4 regions of the Desulfovibrio sp. JC022 genome follow, and region 2 is predicted to be linked to each of the others. Evidence: predicted binding sites of a transcription regulator. Region 2 holds the regulator's gene; each other region holds the start of a gene.
What was found. Region 2 encodes sigma-54, which starts transcription at its own class of promoters, with help from an activator protein. Its sites were predicted from a motif close to CTGGCACGGNNNNTGCTT; they were not measured.
Positions count from the first base shown of each region.

Region 1: a site for sigma-54 is predicted at 1,806-1,823, ahead of FMS18_RS15080 (NifB/NifX family molybdenum-iron cluster-binding protein). Genes of this name have one in related genera too.
Region 3: a site for sigma-54 is predicted at 1,756-1,773, ahead of nifA (nif-specific transcriptional activator NifA). Genes of this name have one in related genera too.
Region 4: a site for sigma-54 is predicted at 1,542-1,559, ahead of FMS18_RS09005 (ammonium transporter). Genes of this name have one in related genera too.

Region 1 covers NZ_VOPZ01000008.1:184,359-187,529, forward strand. The annotation lists gene FMS18_RS15065 (TetR/AcrR family transcriptional regulator) at 4-585, opposite strand; gene FMS18_RS15070 (OmpA family protein) at 653-1,201, opposite strand; gene arfB (alternative ribosome rescue aminoacyl-tRNA hydrolase ArfB) at 1,316-1,732, opposite strand; gene FMS18_RS15080 (NifB/NifX family molybdenum-iron cluster-binding protein) at 1,844-2,203, shown strand; gene FMS18_RS15085 (YchJ family protein) at 2,253-2,735, shown strand; gene FMS18_RS15090 (CBS and ACT domain-containing protein) at 2,823-3,171, opposite strand, start outside.
Region 2 covers NZ_VOPZ01000002.1:6,417-9,587, forward strand. The annotation lists gene FMS18_RS02990 (PTS sugar transporter subunit IIA) at 1-94, opposite strand, end outside; gene raiA (ribosome-associated translation inhibitor RaiA) at 98-634, opposite strand; gene rpoN (RNA polymerase factor sigma-54) at 686-2,101, opposite strand; gene lptB (LPS export ABC transporter ATP-binding protein) at 2,421-3,143, opposite strand.
Region 3 covers NZ_VOPZ01000006.1:274,949-278,119, forward strand. The annotation lists gene FMS18_RS11785 (hypothetical protein) at 1-62, shown strand, start outside; gene nifA (nif-specific transcriptional activator NifA) at 150-1,745, opposite strand; gene FMS18_RS11795 (Crp/Fnr family transcriptional regulator) at 2,084-2,791, shown strand; gene FMS18_RS11800 (sulfatase) at 2,971-3,171, shown strand, end outside.
Region 4 covers NZ_VOPZ01000005.1:33,756-36,926, forward strand. The annotation lists gene FMS18_RS08995 (3-dehydroquinate synthase II family protein) at 1-214, opposite strand, end outside; gene FMS18_RS09000 (2-amino-3,7-dideoxy-D-threo-hept-6-ulosonate synthase) at 251-1,048, opposite strand; gene FMS18_RS09005 (ammonium transporter) at 1,606-2,976, shown strand; gene FMS18_RS09010 (P-II family nitrogen regulator) at 3,007-3,171, shown strand, end outside.

The DNA of each region.
Region 1 (3,171 bases), on a different contig from region 2:
AAATTATTTCCAGAGTGAAGGGCTGCCTGCCTTTAAAAGAATCGTCACAGTCTTCCGGTAAGCTTCAACCTTTTGATCATCATCTATGTAGTGTCCACCGCCAAGCAGGTAGTCGGAAAAAATAGTACCCAAGACCGCAGTAAAGCAAATATCTTTCACTTCCTCGGGATGCTCGGCTTTGGCTCCGGTTTTGCCTAGAAATTCCGTAAAATACTCCCACCCTGTTTTGTAAAGAGTGTCCCGCAGATCCTGCAACTCTTCACTGTCGTGATTAAGCTCGCGTAGCCCAACAAGATACACATCCCGGTTCTGGCGGGCATCATTAAGAAAAGCAGCCACATTCAGTTCAACCAGCTCTCCGTGGTCTTTAGCTTCGGACATGGAATTCCTGATAACAGTAACCATCCGTTCACTGAAACAGGTAAAAATCTCACGCAACAATCCGGTCTTACCACCGAAGTAATAAGAGATCATGGCACTGTTCACATCAGCTTCGCGGGCAATATCCCTGATTCCAACTGAATTGTAAGAACGCTCAGCAAAGAGCTTGGCCCCGGCATGGAAAATCTTTTCGCGTTTTGTCATGAGACCCAATTAATCATCCGATTAACAAATGTCAATCAGTTGATTAATTTTTCTTAAATGAAATATCCTACCAGAGATCCTTGGTGTCCAATGCCTCAGGTTCCAGATCATTGGGATTTAACTCCTTAAGAACCTTGGGCGCATCAGATTTTTTGCTGATATTGATGACTTCCACCCGGCGATTCCGGGCTCTGCCTTGTGCGCTGTCATTGGAAACAATGGGCTGGTCCTCTCCTGCTCCTTCAACTTCAATACGGGCGGGATCAACATTAAAATGGACCGCAAGGTAATTCTTTACTGCTTCTGCTCTCTTGAGACTCAAAGAACGGTTATATTCGCTCTTCCCGGCGGAATCCGTATGCCCTACCAGCTTAACCTGCATGGACGATCCCGGACCGGATGTAAGGGCTGTACCGAGGGAATCCACCACCGGATAAGCCTTCTTGCTGATCTTGGCTGAGTTGACCTTGAATTCAATTTTCAGAAACGCCCGACCGCCCGGATCGGTTATCATACGCAGAATGTCATCTGAATCCGCAGCAAAGCCGTCCTGTCCGGCATAGGCAAAAGGAACGCAACTAAAAATTAATATGAACAGGAAAATTAGTTTTTTCATGGAGACCTCCAAACAAAGTTTAAGGGATAGTACTAAAATACCCTGTCCACAGCTTTGGGGCAAGGGTTTCAGTCCACAGGAGACCGCTGTAAAAATATGTAGACTCAGGCTGTTTTAATATCCGGGTTTGGAACGGCTCTTCTTTAAATCAGAACGCTTCTTCTTACCATCCATCCTTTTACGCTTTGCAGAATATGGAACTTTGGTTTTCTTTCTTTTGCGCACCGGCTTCAAAACATCAGCAATAAGTTTGGCAAAACGGGAAACAGCCTCTTCCTTGTTGCGGAACTGACTGCGATGTTCTTCGCAGGAAACATGCAACTCACCTCTGGAATTAATGCGCCCGGACAGCCGGGTTTTGATTAAATACTTCTGGCGGTCACTCAGGCTGGAAGAATCCTGCACATTAAACACAAGAGTCACCTTGGATGAAGTCTTGTTAACATGCTGTCCGCCGGGACCGGAACTGCGACTGGCGAAAAAACTAATTTCACTGTCAGGTATGGACAATGCGGGAGTGATACTTATCATAGCTTACGGCTGGATATTCTGTCTTTTGTATGCGTATGTGGCGTACGCAGTCTTTAAGTACGATGCTTCGGGTCTTGCATCGTTCTTACTTTTTTTCAAGGAGAATCTATTATGAAAATCGCACTTCCCTCCAGAGATGGAATGGTCGACGGTCACTTTGGTCATTGTGAAGCTTTCACCATTTTCACTCTTGATGAGTCCAAAAATATCATCGAAGAAGAAAAAATCACACCTCCTCCGGGGTGCGGATGCAAATCCAGCATCGTGCCCACCCTCGCTGAAATGGGCGTAAAAGTCCTGTTGGCAGGCAACATGGGTCAGGGAGCAGTGAATCTCTTGCAGAACAACGGCATTCAGGTTATCCGCGGTTGTGGCGGCGAACTCAAAGATGCAGTTGCCCAATGGGCAGCAGGAAACATCACCGACTCCGCAACTGTCTGCGACGACCACGGTTCCTGCGGCAACCACTAGAATTAAAATTTAGTCCAAAGCCCGCAAATAAATATTTGGAGATAGAAACATGAATGAATGTCCCTGCGGTTCCGGCAATGCCTATGAAAGCTGCTGCGAACCTTACATCACAGGAAAAGAGCCTGCACCCACTGCTGAAGCACTCATGCGTTCCCGCTACAGTGCATTCGCTGTAAAAAATGTCGACTACCTCGGTGATACCCTCGCCCCGGAAAGCAAGCATGATTACGACGAAAATCAGGTTAAAAACTGGGCGGAAACATCCACATGGCTCGGCCTTGAAATTGTTTCTACCTCCAAGGGTCTTGTTGACGACGAAACCGGCGAAGTGGAATTCATCGCCAAATTCAGGCAGCAGGGAGCGATCCACACCCATCATGAAGCCAGCCGCTTCGAAAAAAGGGACGGCCACTGGCTCTACCTTGAAGGTGATATCGTACCTCCCATGCCGATCAAAAAAGATAAGAAAGTAGGACGCAACGAGCCCTGTCCCTGCGGCAGCGGCAAGAAATACAAGAAGTGCTGCGGTTAAGCGCAAACTTCTGCAAGTCTGAATATGATAAAACCCCCGTTCCTTGGAACGGGGGTTTTATTTTCTCAAACAAATTTCTCTTAAGACTTATGAAGTCAGCCCGTGAACGGAATCGCGGACCCAGAAGAGTAGATTGAAATTCTCGGCAAGGCCTTCCTTGATCTTGTTCAGGGTGGCTTTGTCCATGTCGTGGATGCGGATAAATACATGGCGCATGTTTTCCTGCTCCGGCTCATAGGAGGTCAAAATGGACATGACCCGTCCGCCGTTATCCTTGAGGTAATCCAGCACGCCATTGAGCGATCCCGGCTCATTGGAAAGAGCCAGACCGACCTGCACACCACCGTCAAGAACACCTGTGATGTTGATCAGAACCTTGAAAACATCGGTATTGGTGATGATGCCCACGCACTTATTCTCAGCATCTACAATCGGG
Region 2 (3,171 bases):
GGGTGGAAACCATTTCTTTCAGAACTTCACTCTTATCAGAGGCCTGTAGTTCATGAACAACAAGGTCCTTCGCCAAATTATCAGTTATATTCATCAGTTAGTATCCCGGGTCAATTAAACCGAAATCGCCATTATTGCGGCGGTAGATTACATTTATAGCTTCGTTATCCGCATTGCGGAATACGAGGAATTCATGGTCGAGAGTCTGAAGCTGCTCTGCGGCTTCATCAATACTCATAGGCTTGGGAACAAAAGAGTCGGACTCGACAATTACAGGTTCCCTGTACTCTTCCTCTCCATAGCTGAGAATATCCATACGGGCAGGAGCTGCGTCCTTACGCCTGTGACTTCTCATCTTTTCATTTGCGCGGCGAAGCTGGGCTTCTAGCTTGTCCAGAACCATATCCACGGTGGAATACATGTCCTCGGACACTTCGTAAGCTGAGACATGTAAATGGTCGGAGGTAAAAACTACTTCCGCAACATGCCTGAACTTATCAACTGACAGATTCACCTGCATATCAGTATTGTCAGGGTTGCTGACGTACTTTACCAACTTGGAGAAACGGCTGTTTGCATATTCCTTAAGATGTTCGGATGCGTCGAAATTCTTAAAAGTAAATGCTACGTTCATAAAGAGCCTCCTTAGTAAGGGGTGAATATGCGTTGATTTCTCCGGACTACATTAGAATACCTTTTTCCTCTTGGATGAGGAGAGTATCCCCATTGCAGTCCTGTACTTGGCTACGGTCCTTCTGGCTATATTGACTTCCAGCTTCTCTTTGAGAATCTCAGCAATCTTCTCGTCGCTGAGGGGCTTCTTTCCGTCCTCTTCGCCGATCAACTTTTTGATCGTCGCCTTGACGGACTCGGAACCGACCTGAGATCCGTCATCCAGACCGAGAGCACTATTAAAAAAGAACTTAAGTTCATAGATTCCATGCGGAGTAGAAACATACTTATTAGTAGTGATTCGACTCACAGTGGATTCATGCATCTCGATGTCTTCCGCAACCTCCTTAAGGATAAGCGGTTTTAACTTGGTGACACCGTGGGCGAAAAATTCGCGCTGAAACCTCACTATGGATTCAAGAACTTTATATAAGGTGCGCTGCCGCTGGTACAGGCTCTTCATCAGCCATTGTGCGGAACGCATCTTGTCCTGAAAATATTCCTTATCATCTCCCTTGGTTGATGCCAACGTCTCCACATAAAAAGCATTCATCTGCAATTTAGGAAGACCGTCTTCGTTCAGAACTATGACAAAATCACCATCATATTCATAAACATAAGCATCCGGGCTGACATAGAAAGAGTCTCCACCTGAAAAACTTGCTCCGGGCAATGGATCAAGTGTCTGCATCAGATCAAGGTAACTCTTTAAATCCTCCATGCTGAGCTTGAACTTCCGAGCCAGCGGCTTGTAGCGTTTCTTCTCAAGATCATCCAGATGGTCCCGGACCAACGAGACCAGAATCGGATCATCATCAAGCTTCAATGCTTCCAGCTGGATAAGCAGACATTCCTGCGGAGTCCTTGCCGCCACGCCTACCGGATCGAAACGCTGGATGCGGTGAAGCACCTTTTCCACGTCTTCGATTTCAGCATAGCATGTTTCACATACTTCTTCCAAGTCTATCCGTAAAAAACCTCCCGAACTTAAATTACCCATAAGGCATTCGCCGATGGTCTTTTCTTCGTCGGTAAAATCAGAGAGGCTCATCTGCCAATGCAGATGCCCTTCAAGAGAAGCCGTCTTGGTCAGACGCGTTTCAAATGAAGTTCCTTCTTCATAAGATTCAGACTCGCGGGAAGCAGACTGCTTTGATGTGCTGGAGAATTCACCGAGATAGTTTTCCCACTCGGCTTCCTTGGAAATTTGTGCCTCTTCGGCCGTAGCGGTGCCTGCATCAGCATCAGCAGCGTCAGTTCTCTCCTGCGCTTCAGCTTCTTCAAGAATAGGATTCTCCATAAGCTCCTGATGGACACTATCCACCAGTTCCAGACGGGAGAGCTGCAACAACTTGATCGCCTGCTGCAACTGAGGAGTCATAACCAGCTGTTGAGTAAGCTTTAATTGTTGTCTAAGTTCCAATCCCATATATTCAGGCCACCTTATATTAGTCTCAAACTCAATTTATTTCAGTTAGTTGCACACCAAAGCAATAAAAAAAAATTTTATTAAACCTCAGCCTTGATTTGACTATGCCACATCCCATTACAAGATGCAACAAAGACCTCTGAATTATCTGATATTTAAGGATTTTTTACATACAGAATTTGTATATGAAAAAAGTGTACCAATGTTCGGGCAGACTGTAAATCAACAATGCCAAAATTAATCAAACTTTAGCCCAAAAAAGAGCCGGACTTCAAAAAATGAAGCCCGGCCTGAAAAACAAAATTAGCGTAAAAAACGACTACAAACTAAAACTATCACCCAGATAAAGCCTGCGTGCCTTGGTGTTCTTCACAATATTTTCCGGTGAACCGTTAAGGATAACCCTACCCTCGTAAACAAGATAGGCCCGGTCACAGATGGAGAGTGTTTCACGCACGTTGTGGTCAGAGATCAGAATTCCCAGCCCCATATCTTTCAGTGAAGAAATGATGTCCTGAATATCAATTACTGCGATGGGATCAATCCCCGCAAAGGGTTCGTCAAGCAGAATGAACTTCGGATTGTTAATCATGGCCCGTGCAATCTCAAGACGGCGGCGCTCACCACCGGAAAGATACATGGCCTTCTGGTCTGCCAAACGCAGAATACCCAGTTGGTCAAGCAGTTCATCCGCCCTTTTCGGCACATCTTTACCGGAAAGACCGGTATGTTCGATTATGATTTCAAGATTCTTACGCACGGAAAGTTTCTTGAAAATGGAGCTTTCCTGCGGAAGATAACTGATCCCCTGACGTGCCCGCTCATGCAGGGGCAATCTGGTTATCTGCTTTTTATTAAGATAGACATCCCCGGAAGTAGGTTTGACCACCCCCACAAGCATATAGAATGTTGTGGTTTTCCCCGCTCCGTTAGGACCAAGCAGCCCCACAACCTCGCCCTCGCGCACGGTCAGCCCAATTCCGCGGACGACCTCCTTAGGTCCGTAGCACTTGACCAGTTTCTTGGCGATAATCGAAGACATAACTTCCTTTTTGATGCGCTACGCGCTT
Region 3 (3,171 bases), on a different contig from region 2:
TACTGCGCGATTCATGGGAATACAGCTACAAAGGCAAGGCTTTCAAAGCCTGCCATCACTAGGAAAAAAGAGGCTTTCCACCCGACGTGGAAAGCCTCTTTTTTTTAACCGCAATCTCGATGATCGCGGACTAGCCAGTCAGGAAATTTTTAACCTTTCTTCATACGCCTAAGCCGCGCCCGCCCTTCGGCGATCATGGATTCAAGACCGTAACGCTTAACCCGGTAGCCCATCTGACGAGCAGAAAGGCCAAGAGTTTCTGCGGCCTTGTACTGAATCCAGCCGCTACGTTCCAGAGCGGCGACAACTTCATTACGCTCCACTTCCTTGAGCGAGGTGCAATGAGGAAGAGCATCGTTTGAAGCAGGAACGCTGACTTCTCCATCAGAACTGTTGGAGACTCCACGCTGGCCCGGAGCAAGATAGGATTTAAGAAATTCAAGGGTAATATATTCGGAGTCGGACATGATAACCAGCCGCTCCAACAGATTCTGCATCTCACGAACATTGCCCGGCCAATCGTAAATCATAAGCGAATCAAGAGCCGCCGGGGTAAAAAACATTTTTCGACCATAATCCTCAGCCATTTTCTGGATGAAATAATTGAGCAGCCCGGTGATGTCCTCTTTGCGTTCCCGCAAGGGCGGCACGGTGATGGGAAAAATATTCAAGCGGTAATAGAGATCCAGCCGGAATTCATTGCGCTCCACCAACAACCCGAGGTCGCGGTTGGTGGCCGCAAGGATACGCACATCAATATTGCGAGTCTTGTTTGAACCGATCCTTTCCAGCTCTTTTTCCTGTAAGACCCGCAAAAGCTTGGCCTGTAGGCTCATGGGAAATTCCCCGATCTCATCAAGAAAAATTGTCCCGCCGTCAGCCTCTTCAAAACGGCCCGGACGAGTGGAAGCCGCACCGGTAAAAGATCCTTTTTCATGACCGAATAATTCGGACTCAAGAAGATTTTCCGGGATGGAAGCACAGTTAACCTTGATAAAAGGGTGCCTTGCGCGATCTGAAAGTTCGTGGATGATCTTGGCCATGAGCGTCTTGCCCACACCGGATTCACCGAGCAGCAACACTGTGGCCTTGGTGGGTGCCACTTTTTCAAGTTGCCGCTGGACCTCAACCATGGCTGAACTCTGCCCGACAATGTAGAGGCCCTTTGTTTTTTTGGAAATCTGGTACTTTAAAGAAGTATTCTCACGCTTGAGGGCAGCCTCACGTTCCATGATCTTCTCGTTGAGACTTATAAACTGACCGATGAGCGTAGCCACGATCTTCAGGAAATCAACATCCTCTTCCGCAGCGACATGATCACCGAAGATACGATCCACATTGAGAACACCGATGGGGTCGCTGTGAAGAATAATCGGCACACCGATGAATCCGGTTTTAGCGCGCTCAATCTTGCGGGCTCCGGTTTTATCAAGGAAAAGCGGCTCCTTACTGATATCCGGCACATAATAAGACTCCCCGGTCTGGAAAATACGCCCAGTGACCCCTTCATCAAGGCGGTAAACCCCGCGCTGTTTTTCCTCAAGGGACAAACCATACGAGGCATTGATTGAAAGCTGTTTTGTTTCCGGGTCGTAAAGGGTCACTGTCGCCCGCTTCATGCTCAGGTTCTCCGAAAGAATACTAAGCACACCGTCAAGTGCGGACTCCAGATCAAGAGCCTGCTCAATGGCCTGACAAATGGCCAGCAGCGCGGAAAGTTTCAATCCATGCAGTGAAGGATACATATATGCAGTTAAGCAAGGGAGATGCCATTACTGCAAACAGAGAAATACTTTTTAATTTCTGGACATTATGAGAAAATGAATTTTTGAAAATATTCACATTTATGTCAATTATCACAAACCAATGAACATTAATGGAAAACTGATCTTGGCCATTTGCAGCTTCAAAAACAAACTCTGCCACCGACCTATTTCTCGTCTAATTCATGCAGCAGAGCCTTATCTGGCCCATTATCAAAACTACCGAACTAGATACACTGATTTGCGAACAATTGGCGGCCTAATATTTTTCACAACCACAAAGCTATCGACTCCCCGCACCAAGCCTACTATGGTTAGCCATGCCTACAGACAAAACATTCCGTCAGGAAAAGGCCCTTTTCAGTATTGAAGGAGTGAACTCCATTTGGGAAAGTGTACTTGATAAAGCAGTGCAGACCTCCCTGCCCAAGGCTCACGAGATAGAAGCCAATGATCCAAACTACTTCTTTTTCTTACTCAAAGGTTCTGTCAAACTTTCCTGCCTCTCAGAGAGCGGACAGGAGCGGGTGGTCATGCGCATCGGTCCCGGCACCCTTTTCAATGAAGTTTCACACATTCACAGCTCTATTTTCCAAAGTCACAGCCTGCACACATTGGAAGAATGCGTGGTAGCCCGTTTTCCCAAATACATTCTGGAAAACGATGATTTCTTTCGCCAGCACCCGGAGCTGGCCTGTAATCTGATCCATTCACTGGGCATCAAGGCCGGGGCTTTTTTCGCCCAGCTTTTTGATTCCGGCCTGCTTGAGGTGAGTACGCGGGTCAGCCGTTCCCTGTACCAACTCTGGCAGGAAAACGGCGAATCCGAATCTTTTTCCCCCGGCCTGACTCAAAGCGAACTGGCCTCCACCCTTGGAGTTCACCGCAGCTCTTTGTGCCGGGTAATCAAGGCCCTGCGCCAAAAAGGGGTCATCGGTAAATTCACCAAAACCACATTGGAAATCCTCGATCCTGAAACACTTTCCCGTGAAGCGGGCGGGCTGCTTTTCCAAAATTTAAGCTTGTGAGATAAGCGACAACCAACGAACTAAACCTTTCATTTTCCCTTCTGACCCACTCAAAAAAATTCAACTCAATTTGTTTTTGTCTCATATGAGACAGAATTTTTCCTTTTCCTGCTCCATATGTGAAAAAAAGCGCGAGACAAAATCTACTGCCTCGCAAACATTTTTCAAGGAGCTGCATAATGTCCTTTGACAAAAGCAAGATTAAAAACGTGGTATTCATCATGCTGGATACCCTGCAATTCAACTATCTCGGATGCTACGGCAACGAGACGGTCAAGACCCCGCATCTTGACCGTTTCGCCCGTCAATCCGTTCTTTTCGAAAACGCTTATAGTGAAGGAGTCCCGACCGTCCCGGTACGCCGCGCACTCATGACCGGA
Region 4 (3,171 bases), on a different contig from region 2:
CTTTTTTGTCAAGATCAACCGCAACAGCTTCATCAGCCTTTTCGTTGATAGCGACTTCGGGCATGTCTTCGGGAGTGATGACTGTAACGCGGCCCAGTCCCTCGATGGTTTCCTTGTGCTCCGGGCTGGTCAGGATAGCGTCCACACCGGATTCAAGAGCAAGGCTTACGAGATTCTTTTCGAACGGGATCGCTTTGAATATAATTTTTTTCATTTTTCCTTTTCCTAAATTTAAACCAGACACTGGCAACTATTCACCGATGTGGGCGAGAGCGTTATCAACAGTTTCGTCTTCGTGAACGACCATGTGCAAAGCTTCCATCAGCTTCACGCGATTTTCATGTTGGAAAACATTGCGGCCTACGGAAAGGCCTGCACCGCCGGCTTCAATGGAATCGGAAACCATCTGTAAGAAATCACGAGTGGAATCAAGCTTGGGACCGCCAGCGATTACAACCGGAATACAGCAGCCTTCAACCACAGTTTTGAAAGATTCGATATCCCCAGTGTAGGGAACTTTTACGATATCGGCACCCAGCTCTTCGCCTGCACGTGCGCAGTGGGCCACAACTTCGGGATCGAATTCGTCTTTGATCTGAGGACCGCGGGCGTAAACCATGGCCAGAACCGGAACGCCCCAGCTGGTAGCTGCGGAAGCAACTTCACCGAGATCGGAAAGCATCTGTGCTTCGGACTCATCGCCGAGGTTCACGTGTACGGAAACAGCGTCTGCGCCGAGACGAAGCGCGTCTTCAACAGTGCCGACCAGAGTTTTTTTATTAGGAAGAGGGGAAAGACAGGTGGATGCGGAAAGATGAACGATAAGGCCGACGTCGCCGCCTTCTTCACGGTGGGAGCAGCGCACTAAGCCTTTGTGCATAAGCACGGCATTGGCACCACCTTTGACCATATCGTTAACTGCCCGGCGCATGTTGCGCAATCCTTTGAGCGGGCCGACACTGATGCCGTGATCCATGGGAACAACGATTGTCCTGCCCGTATTGCGGTTAACCATCCGCTCCATTCTTACACTTTTACCAATCTGCATTTTAAATTCTCCTGAAGTTTGCCTCTAAGTTCTCCAAGATCCGCTTCCCTTTCTGGCGACCCATGTAACAAAAAAAGGGCCGCCGGCGATTCTTCGCCTGCGGCCCTTCTGTAGAGGTCGTTTGCTATGCTACTTTTTTACTTTCCGTACAAGCAAACCTCCACCCGACCACAAGCGTGGGTGCACCAAAAATAAAAAAAGTAGAAAAAATATGAGAGGCCGGTGCCTAGGGTGTTGAAAGTCTGCATGGCTGTAACCTAACCGGGTCCTGAAAAAATTGTCAACAACTTTCTTTATTTTTTCACTATCATTAATATTATGAACGTCATTTGTAATTTTCCCTTAAGCCACACATGGTCACAAAATACAAAGTTTACCTTTTTGTCATTTACCCACCACTAAAATAGAACAAAAACGTTCAAAAACACATTTTTGTAATCAACATTTCTGGATCAACCCAATATTAAATCAATTATTTCAACACCTTAAAACGTTGGCACAGTCTATGCTTTAAGAAAAACATCCTTGAAGCAATCAACATCCCTAAGGAGGACTGTATGACTATTAAACGTTCAATGGTAGGCCGCAAAATTCCGGCCCTCGCGACTCTCATGCTCCTAGCGGCACCTTCCGCAGCTTTCGCTGCCGAGGAAGCCATGTCTCAGGCTCACGGTAATATTCTCTGGACCCTTCTCGCTGCTATCCTCGTATTTTTCATGCAGGCAGGCTTCGCATGCGTTGAAGCAGGATTCACCCGCGCCAAAAGTGCAGGCAACATCCTGATGAAAAACTTTCTCGACTTTTCCGCCGGATCAATCATCTTTTTCCTGTTCGGATTCGGCCTCATGTTCGGCCTTGATGCAGGCGGTTTTACCGGAACCTCCGCTTTCGGACTTTCCGGCACCGGACTCACTGACGGCGACTCACAGTGGACCCTTACTTTCTGGTTTTTCCAGTCTGTATTCGCGGCCACCGCTGCCACTATCGTCTCCGGCGGTATTGCTGAGCGTACTAAATTCAGCAGCTATATCCTCGTAACCGCCATTGTGACCGGACTCATTTATCCTATCTCCGGTCACTGGGCCTGGGGCTCTCTCTGGCTCGGCGATTCCGGGGCTGGCTGGCTTGAAGGGCTCGGTTTCATGGACTTCGCAGGATCTACCGTAGTCCATTCTGTAGGCGGCTGGATAGCTCTGGCAGGAGCCATGGTTCTCGGTCCCCGTATCGGTAAATACACTGCGGACGGTAAAGCAAAAGCTATCCCCGGTCATAACATTCCGCTGGCATCCCTTGGTGTGTTCATCCTCTGGTTCGGCTGGTTCGGCTTCAACCCCGGCTCCACCACCACTGCTGACGGCTCCATCGGCCTCATCGCGGTAACCACAAGCCTTTCCGCCTGTGCGGGAACCCTCGGTGCAATGTTCACCTCATGGTTCAGATTCGGCAAACCTGACATCTCCATGACCTGTAACGGCGCGCTGGCAGGACTGGTCGGCATCACCGCTCCCTGTGCAACCGTAACCCCGGCAGCTGCTATCATCATCGGTCTTATCGCAGGGGTGCTGGTAGTATTGTCCATCGAGTTTATTGATAAAATCCTCAAAATCGACGATCCGGTCGGTGCAGTGTCCGTACATGGTGTCTGCGGTGCATGGGGAACACTGGCCTGCGGCCTGTTCACCTCCCCCACGCTTAATGACGGTGCAGGCGGACTCTTCTACGGTGGCGGATTCGCGCTGGTTACCCCGCAGCTCATCGGCATCGCAGCCTGCTTTGTCTGGGCCTTCGGCGCAGGCTACCTTGCCTTCACCATCGCCAAAGCAACCATGGGCATCAGGGTTTCAGCTGAAGAAGAAATGAAAGGCCTCGACATCAGCGAGCACGGCATGGAGTCCTACAACGGTTTCCAGATCTTCTCCAACGAATAACCGAACCATCACAAAGAGAGGAATAATATAATGAAACTCATCATCACATATATCAGGCCTGAATGCCTTACCCCGGTAAAGCAGGCCCTCTACGCCAAAGGCATCTACACCATGTCGGTAACCAACATCCTCGGCTCCGGCAGAGGAGCGGGATTCACCGAAACATACCGCGGGGTAGTAATGGAAGTTAACCTG